One region of the Bradyrhizobium sp. CCGB01 genome, then DNA from elsewhere that is predicted to be linked to it. Evidence: riboswitches for the same ligand, from Rfam matches in the RefSeq annotation. Region 1 holds a riboswitch; each other region holds the start of a gene.

Region 1 (4,284 bases):
AGATGTGATCGACGTTTGCAATTCCGTTAGGCAAAGGCAAAGTGGTGCGGTTAGTCAGACGCGGGCGGCTGACCCGTGACCGGCCGATCTGGTTGCTTTAGCTGTCCGCAGGTCTGCGCCTTGTACGGCAATGGGGGTAGCACACCGGTCGGCCGCGTCAGTAACGATCCCACGGAGTCCCTCTAGGTACTGCGAGGTGTGGCCACCGCGTAAGTGGGACTAGTCCAGGTGCAGCCCGATGCTTGAGGCGTGTGATGGAAAACGTCGCCGGTGACTTTTCACGAATATGCAATCTGATGTGTTATTGTTCGTACTAGCTGTCGAACACAGGGTTATCGGCATGGCCGCGGAGCCTCCGATAAACCCGTCTTCGTCGCTCCCGCCGGCGAAGCTGCTGCGGGGGCAGTTGCGGGTGGATCCGACAAGCTCCGTCGAACGAACGCGGCTCTATGGTAAGGTCACGCTGGAATCAGCAGGCCTTGCGCAGTTCGCGGGCGGCTGCGACCATGTTGGCCAGTGCCGGACGCACTTCGTCCCATTTGCGAGTCTTCAAGCCGCAATCCGGATTGATCCAGAGCTGTGAGTCCGACAGCCGTCGGCGAGCCAGCGCGATCAGATCTCCCATCTCATTGGCTTCCGGAACGCGAGGCGAGTGGATGTCATAGACGCCGGGGCCGATGTCGTTCGGGTATTTAAACGCCGTGAATGCATCAAGCAGCTCCATCTTAGAACGGGACGTTTCGATCGAGATGACATCCGCGTCCATCGCGGCAATTGCGTCGATGATGGCGTTGAACTCCGAATAGCACATGTGGGTATGGATCTGCGTTGCATCGACGACGCCGGACGAGCATATGCGGAAGCTGTCCACTGCCCAGTCCAGATAAGGCTTCCACTCGGATCGGCGGAGCGGCAAACCTTCGCGAAGCGCAGCCTCATCGATTTGGATCATGGTTGCACCGGCCTTTTCGAGGTCGGCGACTTCGTCACGGATCGCGAGCGCGATCTGTCGGCAGGCCTCGCTGCGCGGAATGTCGTCACGGACGAACGACCAATTCAGGACCGTCACGGGCCCCGTAAGGATTGCCTTCATAGGCCTTTTGGTCAACGATTGCGCGTAGCTCCACCACCGAACGGTCATCGGCTTCGGCCGGGAGACGTCACCGAACAGGATCGGAGGGCGAACATAACGAGAGCCGTAAGACTGTACCCAACCGTGCTTGGTGAACACGAATCCGGAGAGCTGCTCAGCAAAATATTGGACCATATCGTTGCGCTCGAACTCGCCGTGGACGAGCACGTCGAGCCCGATGTCTTGCTGCCAGTGGACGGCGTGAGCCGTTTCCTTCTTCAGAAAGTGTTCATACTGTACGTCTGTCAACTTCCCACTGGCATGGGCCGCGCGGGCCTTGCGAACTTCGGTCGTCTGCGGGAATGATCCGATCGTCGTCGTGGGGAAAAGGGGCAGGCCGAATCGCTTGCGCTGAATTTCGGTCCGGCTCGCAAACGCGCTATTGCGGCGGCGCATATCATCGCCAATCGCGGCCGTCCGCTGCGCGACGGCCGTGTCATGGATTTTTGAGGATACTCGGCGAGCCGTTGCCGCAAGGTCTGATTCGGCAAGCGCGGCGACATTCTCATCGCCCGCAAGCGTTTTCGCCAAGGCCGCGAGTTCCCCGATCTTCTGAACCGAGAATGCAAGCCAGCTCTTCACGTCCAAATCGAGCTCGGTCTCGAGCTCAAGGTCGATGGGGACGTGTATGAGCGAACAGGAGGGCGCCAGCTGCAGGCGATCCTTGCCGAGCCTGGCAACGACGGGCTTGAGCCGGTCCACAAGCGCCGACAGGTTGGAACGCCACACGTTGCGACCATCGATCACGCCGAGCGAAATCATAAGGTCCGCGCGGGCGCCGAATTCAATCTGATTCAATTGTTGGGGAGCGCGAACAAGATCGACGTGCAGTCCGGCCACAGGCAGCTCCAGAGCGGTCGACAGATTGTCGCCGATCGCCCCGAAATAAGTTGCAACCATGACCTTAATGCCAGGTACGTCGTCGGCGAGACGCTTATAGGCGCGCTGGAGCGCATTCCGCGTGGTCTCGTCAAGATCAATCACAAGGCACGGCTCATCAAGCTGAATCCACTCGGCTCCGCGTTTCGCTAGTTCCTTGAGTACCTCAACATAGACCGGCACGAGGCTATCGAGCAGCGAAATCGGATCAAAAGTCAGATCGGCGCCCTTGCCAAGCTTCAGGAAGGTGACTGGTCCTACCAGAACAGGACGCGTCTGATAGCCAAGGGCTTTCGCCTCCTCATATTCCTCGATCGGCTTTCGGGAGGAGAGCCTGAAGGTCTGACCTTGATGGAATTCGGGCACCATGTAGTGATAGTTCGTATCGAACCACTTGGTCATCTCCTGCGCGGCAGAGGGGCGGGCATCATCGGCGTGGCTGCAACTCGCTTCATGATCCTCGGTTTGCGAGCCGCGCGCCATAGCGAAATAAGTCTTCAGCGAAACCGGACCGCCGTCCCAGCCATACGCTTCCGGAATGGCACCAACCATGACGCTCGTGTCGAGAACCTGATCGTAGAGTGAAAAGTCATTTGACGGGATGACGGTGACGCCAAGCGAGTTCTGACGCGCCCAATTTGCGACACGAAGACCGGCTGCAGTTTCAAGAAGCTGCTGGTTGCTGATCTTACCGGCCCAGAAGCCTTCGAGTGCCTGCTTGAGTTCGCGGCGTGGCCCGATACGTGGCATGCCGAGTGTTGCGACAGGAAGTGAGAGAATAGACATAGCTTTAACCCCATTGTTTGGGGGGCAGCCATGGCGGACGCAGGCAGGAGGGCTGCGAAGCGCCTGCTGCTTTAGCGTACCACCGGACACCCCGCCCGTGGACGATTATGTTGTCGGGGCAGGTCTCCTGGCTCGCAGGTCATCGCCTACATCCGGTCTTCCCGAAGCGTCTGCTTCAGTGACACGTGTGAATGCAGGCTCGCCGCTTACAGTTGCGGGGGCAGCGCCGGCATTACTTCGATCCCGAAAGGATCCAGAGCGCACCGGCTTCCCTCTTAGCTCCAGATCAGGCGAGACCTGAAGAACCTCGACGCCTTCGATTATCTGTAACCTAAGGATTACGTCAACCTCATGATCACCTTTTCCGCGGCATGCTGGCAGGTATGAGGTTCTTAAGTCCGTGGCAATCAATGGTGTAAACCTCTGCGCTTGCATCAGCCCGACGAGCTTGGCCGAAAAACGCTAACCTTGCGCCGTAACGTGTTTCCTAAGCCTTGTTCGCCCCGGAGCGCTGGGGGAAGGCCATATGATCGCGTCGCCGATGGTGTTGGACCTCCGACGCTGTGAGGACGGTAACACCGATCGAACAACTCTACTCTTGGGACTTCCGATCGCATGAGATTAGCACTGCGGCTCTTTAGCGCTGAGCTTCCCATCAGGATCGATCTCACGGGCCCTCTCTCATTCCTCTATCCACCCGACTGGTGTTTTTTTGCGCGTTCGGCGCTGAACGGAGCTGCAATTTCTGCATCAATTGGCCAGCGAGTAGTAAAGCCTATGCCTCAGTCAACTACCAATGTTAGCAATTGATCCAACTGACAGATTCGGTCAATCAATAGATAAGAAACCGTCACGCAGGCCAGACCTCACCTCTTCGAGACCCCGAAGCGCGCATAAATCGGCTCCTCGGGGTCACTCGGTTTTGACGGATTGGCGCTATGCTGTCCGCAACGTGGCGTTCGACAGGTTCTATCCCAGCTGAGTAGCTTGGTCTGGCGATCGAACCGCAGATCTCTCAATTTGGAGAGTGCCGCTGTGAATGCAATGATCGTCTCGGATAGTGTCATTCCTCGCGCCGACGTCATCAAACGCGCAGCGCGCATCGGCGCAGAAATTCGAAAGGTCAAGCTCTCGGGCGATCTGCCCGACCAAACGATCGCCGCCATCAATGAGCTGTTGCTCGAGCACAAGGTTGTCTTCTTTCGCGACCAAGGACATCTCGACGACGCCGAACAGGAGCGCTTTGCTCTTCGTTTCGGAAGTCTGGCGGCTCATCCGATGCGCGGTGCCATTAATGGAACAGCGTCGATCATCGAGCTTGATTCGGCTCGCGCCGGTAGCCGAGCCGACCTGTGGCACACGGATGGAACGTTCGTCGATGCCTACCCCAAGATAGCGGTGCTGCGCGGCATTGTGATGCCATCTTTCGGTGGCGATACAGTCTGGTCAAATGCCGTCACGGCTTACCTCGACCTGGCACCGCCGCT
Region 2 (4,284 bases), 1.5 Mb from region 1:
AAGACGATGCCGCTTTCGGGGACGTAGACGTTCTTGCGCTCGATGTCGAAGGCCGAGAACGTGGCCTCCGCGCGCTTGTCGGCCGATTGCAGCTTCACGCCGGTCTCGTAGGTGCGCGACGTCGTCAGCAGCAGCGGCACCTGCGGCGCGAGGATGAAGATGTTGGCGACCGTCGGGTCCGCCGCCGTTGCATACTGGCTGTACAGCATGACGCCCGGGGTGACCTCCCAGGTATAGCCGACCCGGCCGGTGACCGGGTTGAACGTCTTCGAGAACGGATAGCCGCGGTCGGTGCGCAACACGCCGTCCGGCGAGAAGCGCGTGCGCGACAGCTCGATGTCCTCGAAGCGGATGCCGCCGATCAGTGCGAAGGTCGAGGTCAGCTTGAGCCGGTCCTCGAACGCGAGCGAGGCGGAGTTGAGGTGCGTGTAGATCTTCTCGTCGCTGCGTGGCCCGTAAAGCCCGCGGTCCGGATTGATCAGGTCGACCGTGTCCGAGAAGAACAGCGTGTCCTGCGAGACGTTGAACTGCGAGCTGCTCGCCATGACGGTGGCGACGAAACGGTTGTCCATCCCACTGAAGTTGGAATTGACGGTGAGGTCGGTGATGTTGCCGTAGAGCCGCTGCGCGTGGTCCAGCGCCAGCCGCTCGCGATAGACGTTGTTCGGCCCGGAATCGTCGAACGAATTGATCTCGTTGTTGAACCAGTGCCGGTGCGCGTCGTAGCCGTAGACCTGGCTCCGCAGCGAGATGTTGTTGGTGATGTCCCACTGGAAGCCGCTGCGCAGCCAGAGCTCGCTGGCGCCGCTGTGATTGTCGAGCACGTTGTAGGTGGTGGTCAGCGTGCGCGCGTCCACGGTGACGGGGTTGAGCGTCCCGGTGTGGCCGTTGAGATAGTAGTTGGTCCACCGGCCCGAGACGATGCCCGATGTCGGCACGATGCCCGGCGCATTCGCGGGCACCAGCGGCGTGCCCCAGTAGAAACGGTCCTTGTCCTGTCTGTATTCGGCCGCGCCCCAGATCTTCAGGCTCTCGTTGACGCGGTAGTTCAGCTGTCCCGAGACGTTGCTGAGCTTCGCATAGGTGTCGTCGATAAAGCTCTTGTCGTTGGAATGGCTGATGTCGAAGCGGTAGTCGAGGCCGTTGACGAGCGTGCTGCCGCCCGATCCGTATCCGGCGCGATAGCCGTTGAAGGAGTCGTAGGACGCGAACGCGTCGTTGACGACATTCCCGGTGTGCGGCGCCTTGGTCACGTAGTTGACGGCGCCGCCGGTCGCGCCAAGGCCGGCGATCAGCGAGTCAGGCCCCTTGATGATCTCCACCTGCTGCAGATTGGCGGTGTCCATGGGGCGGCCGGTCATGGTCGACGGCCCGATCGAAATGCCGTTGTAGAGGGTGGAAATCTGGTCGCCGGAAAAGCCGCGCATCGAGAAGATGGCGGGTGCGCCGGGCGCATCGCCGCCGGTCACGCCGACCGCCGCCTTGGCCGCGTCAGTGGTGGTCCTGATGCCGAGGAGCCGCATGGTCTGCTGGTCGATGACCTCGACGGTCGCCGGCGTTTCCCGTGCCGTGATCCCTAGCCGGGAGCCGACCTCGGTGACGACAGCCGTGTTGAGCGGCGTCTGCACCTGATCGCTCGGAGACTGGGGTGCCGGAACGGCGACGGCTGAGGCGGCGCGATTGCGCCCCGTGGCCCGGCGCGCGGTCCGCGACCTCTGATTGCCGGGGCTGACAGCAGGAGCCGGCCTGGGTGTGGCCGGAGAGACGGTCACCGGGTCGATCTCGCGGGAGGCGTTATCGCGGGCCGCGGCCTGCGCCACCGCGACGGAGGACAGCGATGTCGAGAGCAGCAGGGCGAGCACGGCAGGCATGGCCTGCGAGACGCCGATCCGGACACGCCAATACGCCGGCGCAATGCCGGAATCGAAATGAAGATTTTGCACAACAACGCTCTGCGGCGACGCAAACAGACCGTCACCGCGGTTGCCTTAGTCATCTGCCTTCGCCCCAGGCGGCAGATGCACCGGCTACTTCAAGACATCGGGGCACCCCGCCCAATGCGTTCGCGCGTGACTCATGGCTGGCAGCAGGTTTCCTGGCTCGCGGGTCATCGCCTTCGACCGCCTTCCCAGAGGCCCAAGCGGGGCTCCAGTGGTTCGTTTGGTCGTCGGCTATCCGCCTACAGTTGCGGGGGCAGCCGCGGAATTGCCCACCGACGTGGACGCACCGCATTCCCTTAAGTAGTCCTTGCGGACACTACCGATCACGAAACTGGCATCCGGCGATGACCCCGTCAACATCCGCCGGGCCTCTTCGGCTGGCTGGTGCTTCGATGGTGGCCTTGTGTTGCTGTTTTGCCCGAGCTGTCGCCTGGTCGCAGCTCCAGCGCCCGGCCACTTCCGGTCTACGCGGGTGAGCCGTCGCTGTCAGGAAGGCGCCTGTGCGCCGCAACCGGTCTACCTCCGCTTGTCCGCGGCCCCGGACTCGCCTTCGACAGCCTTCATTTGAATGATGACGAGATAGTTGAACGCGACCACTCTTCGTCAAAAGGTCTGAATGAGGTCGGGAGAGATGAGCACTTGTCCAGCATGCGGCAATGCATCAACTGCCAAATTGTTCGAAGTGACCGCAGATCAGGCCTCTCGATCCTTCGTCAATCCGCGCCAGTATCCGGATCGCTTTCGAAAATTAACACGCCACCTGTCGGTTCTCTGGGGGCGCGACACCTGCGATATCCGCAAATGCGCAGATTGCGGATTCGGTTTTGCAGATCCCTTCGTCGCGGGGGGCGCGGAGTTTTATAACCTGGCCGCGCCGCACCCTTCCTATCCAGCCATGAAATGGGAGTATGCAAGGACAATCGAGGAACTGAACGGCCTCGGCACCGCCGGAAAAACTGCGATCGATGTGGGGGCGGGGTTCGGGTATTTTCTCGATCGCATCAGGGACAAATTCTTTCACGCGTCCGATATTTACGCGGTCGACTACAACGAAACGGCGCAACAGGCATTGCGATCGAAAGGCTACAAGACCTTTTCGGTCGACTTTCGAGAGGAGGGCTTCGCCCCCATGAAGGAGGGCTTCGACATCATCTTCATGTTTCAGGTGTTCGAGCACATGGACCGGGTAGATGACGTCTTCGCCCGATTGAAGTACCTCCTCAAGGCGCAGGGCTCTGTCTTCATCGCCGTGCCAAACGAAATCCGAACGAACTACATGGAGTGCCATGGGTCGCTCATAGACATGCCGCCGAACCACATTGGCCGCTGGACGAAGGAGGCGTTTGATGCCGTATGCCGGCGACATGGCCTGCGATTGACCATCTGCGAGCGGGAGCCATTCAACCTCCTGAAGTTCCTCAAGGAGGACATCGTAGACAGCTTTTTGCGAAGGGCCGAGAAGCCGGGCAGCGTCTGCGAGTTCGTGCGCGGCCTGCCGCGGGGCAGGGCGCAGCGGATCGGGCAAGCTGTGCTTGCACTTGCGCTTTCACCAACACGTTGGCCGGCATGGGCCTACGCGCTCAGGCACTCATCGACGCTGGGGAGCGCGCTCTGGGTGATGATCGACAAAGGCCTGTGACGCTAGCGCGCTGGCGTGCGAACGAGACTGTCGACGATGCCGGAGCCCTCGGCGACGAGGTCCTGACCGCTCATCCAGATATCGCGGCCCGAGATTTTCCTGCGCATGCTGGCAAGCCAGACGGCGTTGACGCCGCGAATGCCGATATCGTTACGGAAGAAATCGTCGGTGGCTTGGGTCTCGATGATCTTGACGGTCTGCGAGAGGAGGGCTTTCTCGGCATCGCCGAGCTCCTTTCGCTTCATGTTTTCCTCTGCGCTGCTGGTCAAGCTGGCCTGGTGAAACATGAAGTAGGAGTCGGGATCGGCCATGCGCGTCGTGCCGGCGAGAAAAATCGGAACGCACATCGAAGCGCAGACACCGGCTTTCTGGACGAGCGTATCGATCGCGCGATCACGCGCACGGATCGCGGCGACGACCTTGCGCCCATGCTGGATCGAGCCGCCCGGCGAGTTCAGGATGAGGACGAGCCGGCGCCGATCGTCCTTGTAACGATCGAGGGCAGCGGCGATACGTTCGCTCATCGGCTCCTGCACGGGCCCGCTCCAGCCGAACACGATGCGGTCCTGCTCTTCGCTGATGGACAAGGTCTGCCGCGAGGCCACGTCTCCGGAGCCGGAGGACGGCTGGAAAAAGATCCAATAGAGCAAGGCGCAGCAGGCGCCACCGAGAATGATGAACCGCGACACGGCCTACCTGCTCAAT
Region 3 (4,284 bases), 3.5 Mb from region 1:
CCGGTGGCGGGATCGGCTGGAACACTTCGGCCCGCCCGATCCGGCTGATGAAGACGCGATGCGGATTGGCGGCGAGGATGACCCGCATGGCATCGCTATCCGGCGCGAACACGGATTGCCCCGCACGGCTCCTGAGCGCGGCGACGACATCCGCCTCGCCGGTCCGGATGCAGGCGTCGATCTGCAACGTTCCAAGGCCAAGGTCGAACAGGATGCCGTTGCGATCCCGATGGCGCAGCGCTGCGCGATCAGGACCGATTTCCGTCAGCACCGTGCGGCCGCTCATGATGCCAGCTTCATGCGGAAGACACATCGCGACGCGGTGACTCCAGCTTTCGGTGGTCGGCGATTCCGACGCGATGAGGCGCAGGTCGGGGTGGGAGGCGATGCGTATCCCACCCTTCTCCGTCACAACGCTGATCCCGTTGCGAGACCGCTCCGTGTCCAAGGCATCGCCGGGCTCGCGCGTGAACTCGGCAATGGCCCCGAACGTACCGACGCTCCAGCCCGCCTCGGCATCGGCAAGCTGACCTGCAAGCAAGTCCATGATCGGATCGGCTGTCGTCATGAGATCGCTTCCTCCGGAGTCCCGCTATCTGACGTCGTAATTCGCAAGGCGAATGCCGCCATAGACGCCGAGTCCCGGCTGTAGAAAGCCTGTCGGATTTTGGTAGCGCACATTGGCGAGATTATCGACCCGGCCAAATACCTTGATCTGATCGGTGACCAGATATTCGGCGGCCACGTTGACGACAGTGTAGGCCGGCGCCAGCAGACGCGGAATGCTGAAGTCGCGGTTGCCGTCCACGAAACTTCCGACGTGCAGCACGGTCGCGGACAGCGTGAGCGGATCGATCGGATTCCAGATGACATTCGCGCTCCACTTCTCCTTCGGACGCCTCAGCAGCTCCAGTCCCGCCGTCGCATCGACGGCGCGGGTAAAGGTGTAATCGGCACGAACGCGGAGGCGGTCGGTGATTGCGGCGGCGACGAAGCTTTCCGTGCCTTCCGTGATGGCCCTGCCGATATTCGTGTTGGTGCTCGTGAATGTCACTGGATCGAACGTGCTCTGGATCAGGTCCGTGATGTTGTTGCGGAAGTAGGTCGACCCGAAGCGAATGCGATCGTTGAACAAGGGCTGCTCGAAGCCTGCGTCATATCCAACGCTTTCCTCGGGTTTGAGGTTGGGATTCGCAAAGAAGAAGAACGCAGGAAAGCTGACGTAAAGCTGGTTGAGCGTTGGCGCCTTGAATCCCGTGCCGTAGCTTCCCCTGAACTTCGTGTCCGTGACCGGCACGATCACGGCTGACGTCAGGCGAAAGGTCGGGTGCTCGCCGAACCGCTCGTTGTCGTCCTGCCGGACGTTGGCCGTGAAGAAGACGCGGTCCACGAACTGGGACTGCAACTCCATATATCCTGCCTTGTTGACGTTCTGGGCGGAGACCGTCGCCGTTTGCAGCGTTTCGGTCTCATGCTCGGCGCCGATGATGACATTGTTGTTGGGCGCGAGCCGTGTGGTGGTGTGCCAATCGTATTTGACACGATCGCCGGTGGTGATGGTCGGCATCGCATCGCCCGGCGAAATGTTGTGGTTCCAGTGGTTGGTGTAGTTGACGCCGAAATAGCTCTTCATCCGGTCGTCGAGAATGGACCAGACCGCCTCGCCGCGCGTGAACAGCTGATGCACGGTCTGCGTGCTTTGCGCGGCGGCGGGAAAGCTGGCAAGTGTCACGGGATCAAACGTGTCTCCCGTGAAGCGCAGCGTGGCGTCGGTGTAGCGCGCGACGCCATTGAGCGTCAGGCTTTCGCTGACATCGGCACCGAGCTTGGTCGAATAAGTCATGTTGTCGTAAGAATTGCCGATCGCCTTCTGGCCCGGCGGCAGCAGTTCGACAGGCGTCACCGGCACGTCGCTTGCGCGAAAATGCGCGACGTTGAAGGCATAGTTGAAGTGGTCCTGTGACCCGCTCAGACCTGCCGTCTGATTGAACGTCCCGAACGAGCCTCCCTCGACCGAGCCGGTCGCGCGGGCGGGACCATCACCCTTTTTGGTCACGAAGGAAATCACGCCCCCCAGCGCATCCGCGCCGTAGAGACCGCCCTGCGGGCCGCGCAGGACTTCGATCTGCTGAATGTCGGAGGTCAACAACTGGCCGAAGTCGAACGATCGGTTCGGATTGCCGGGATCACTGACGTCGATACCGTCGATCAGGACCTTGGTGTGATTGGAGTTCGTTCCGCGCATGAAGACCGACGTCTGTCCGCCCGGTCCGCCGGTCTGGACGAGGTTGAGCCCGGGAACGGCGCTGAGCGCATCGGACGCTGTGCGGCGCTGATCGCGCTCCATATCCCTGGCGGTCAGGACGGTCACCGAGCTCGCGACCAGATTGGTCGGAGTGACAATGCCAGTTGGACTGACAACGACGGTTGGAAACAGATTGGCCGCGGATATACCGGCAACGGGGGGCGATACCGGCGGCACTGGTCTCAGCGCTCGAACGACGCGCCCGCGCTCGGGCTTGTCAGACGTATGTCGTACGGCCGGTGGCCGAGCCGTACGCTCGGATGGCCCGACTTCGACCGGGGGCAGCAGATTGGGCGATGCCGATTGTTGGGCGAACGCGGCGGAAGGATTGAACGAGTACAGGAAAACAGACGTGAAGAGGCCGGCGCTGAGGCGCCTGGCGGCAGAGACAATACGGGACACTCTTGTAACCTCGGTATGACGTCAGTGGCACGTCACAGCGAACGAGGTTTCACGGAGCGATCGATTGCTCCGGTGAAGCTAATGTCTGTACTCCCCGACCGACATCTTCGCGTGTGACCACGGCTGACGGCAGGTCTCCTGGCTCGCGGGTCGTTACCTTACGTCGCCTTCCCAGGACCGAGATTCCCAGTGGCATATGACGAAAGATTCACCGCTTACAGTTGCGGGGGCAGCCGCTGCATTGAGAATATCCCGGCGTTGGGACAATCCCGCACAACGTTCCCTTTTGATCTCCGTGAGGAGAACCGTCAGGATCCAATTTACGGGTCGTTGGAGCGGTGAGTCAATCGGCTGATTGCATGATCGTCGCAGCACCGCGCGCAGGTTGACCTGGCGCAATCAGGTCGGCTCCCGCTGCTGACGCGTCCTGATCATCGCCCGCTCGCCGGCATCGACGAGCTGGCCGATGCCGGTGCGGCCCGTGAGCGCGCATCGGATGATGTGTTCGGCAACGGACCTGCGGAAGTCATGGTCCTCGCCGACCGGGCGATTGCGGCAGACCCGATCCAGCGCCAGCTTCATGTTGATCCGTGTGCGGGTGTCGAAATGCTCGCTGATCATTCGCAGGACCTTGATGCGTTTGATGTCGGGCTAAAACGCCTGGCGGTCGGCCGGGTTCCAAACGGCACCGGGCCCTGTGCAGAACCGACTACGCCCGCCCTGTCCTATTGTGACGGGTGGGCTATGCCCGCCCTCTTGGCCGCTGGGCCTGCGCCCAGGCCGCGGTGACGTCGCGCGGCGGGACGTCGATGCGCCGGATCGGGGTCAGTTCACCCGAGGCGGAGATGATGGCGGTCTCCTCGCGGCGGCAGCGCGGGCATACGAAGCGGACCTCGTGCGGCGACGCCGACCAGCTCGCACGCTTTACGTTGGCCGCCATCGGCCATGCATTGCAATGCGAGCACGACACCAGGAACCGACCGGGATCGAGCATACCCATTCCATAGGACTCCGCGTCCTGCCCATCCCTTCAATGATTAACCCTTGTGAATCGTTCCGGTGCCCGAGCACCGTCAGCCCCGGCTCCCGAACCTCCGCCGCTCAGTGGGCGCCCTTGAGGGTGCATGACGTGGTGCAGGTGACCGTGTTGCCGTGGTCGCACGCCTTGCAGGCGGCCACGCACTGGTTCATGTCGCGGGGATTGTAGGAGCTGTAGTTCCGCATCGCGCAGACCGGCGTCGAGCCGGTGATGTCCTGCTCCTGGTTGCAGGCCGCCGTCATGAGCGCGAAGATGAGGACTGCAAGCAGGCGCATGGGATTGCCCTGGTAAGGAGCGGCAAAGCGACGTCGGCGAGATACGCTGCATCGCAACGGACCTCGGCATTCCCACCGCGAGCAATCATGGATCGCGACGCTCGCATCCAGGAGGATGCGCGCCAAACATTAAGAACGGCTTGCAGCCGGCCTCAGGCCGCGGCCCTGGCCGCGATCACGTACCGCATATCGACCGCCAGCTGGCGGTACTGCTCCCCGAGCTTCAAATAAAATTCGCGCTTGGTGCTGTCGGTGGCGAGCTT

The links. A riboswitch is a leader RNA that binds a small molecule or an ion and turns the genes downstream of it on or off. The one in region 1 is predicted to bind cobalamin.
Region 2: another riboswitch for cobalamin. It lies ahead of NLM25_RS15125 (TonB-dependent receptor domain-containing protein); the one in region 1 lies ahead of metE (5-methyltetrahydropteroyltriglutamate--homocysteine S-methyltransferase).
Region 3: another riboswitch for cobalamin. It lies ahead of NLM25_RS24555 (TonB-dependent receptor plug domain-containing protein); the one in region 1 lies ahead of metE (5-methyltetrahydropteroyltriglutamate--homocysteine S-methyltransferase).

Annotation. Positions count from the first base shown of each region.
Region 1 is NZ_JANADK010000001.1:1,796,090-1,800,373, forward strand. It holds gene metE (5-methyltetrahydropteroyltriglutamate--homocysteine S-methyltransferase) at 470-2,797, opposite strand; cobalamin riboswitch at 2,897-3,122, opposite strand; gene NLM25_RS08145 (TauD/TfdA dioxygenase family protein) at 3,833-4,284, shown strand, end outside.
Region 2 is NZ_JANADK010000001.1:3,309,408-3,313,691, forward strand. It holds gene NLM25_RS15125 (TonB-dependent receptor domain-containing protein) at 1-1,871, opposite strand, end outside; cobalamin riboswitch at 2,068-2,276, opposite strand; gene NLM25_RS15130 (methyltransferase domain-containing protein) at 2,623-3,579, shown strand; gene NLM25_RS15135 (ATP-dependent Clp protease proteolytic subunit) at 3,582-4,268, opposite strand.
Region 3 is NZ_JANADK010000001.1:5,320,888-5,325,171, forward strand. It holds gene NLM25_RS24550 (DUF6925 family protein) at 1-568, opposite strand, end outside; gene NLM25_RS24555 (TonB-dependent receptor plug domain-containing protein) at 593-2,707, opposite strand; cobalamin riboswitch at 2,818-3,032, opposite strand; gene NLM25_RS24560 (hypothetical protein) at 3,107-3,328, opposite strand; gene NLM25_RS24565 (hypothetical protein) at 3,450-3,707, opposite strand; gene NLM25_RS24570 (hypothetical protein) at 3,809-4,021, opposite strand; gene NLM25_RS24575 (hypothetical protein) at 4,174-4,284, opposite strand, start outside.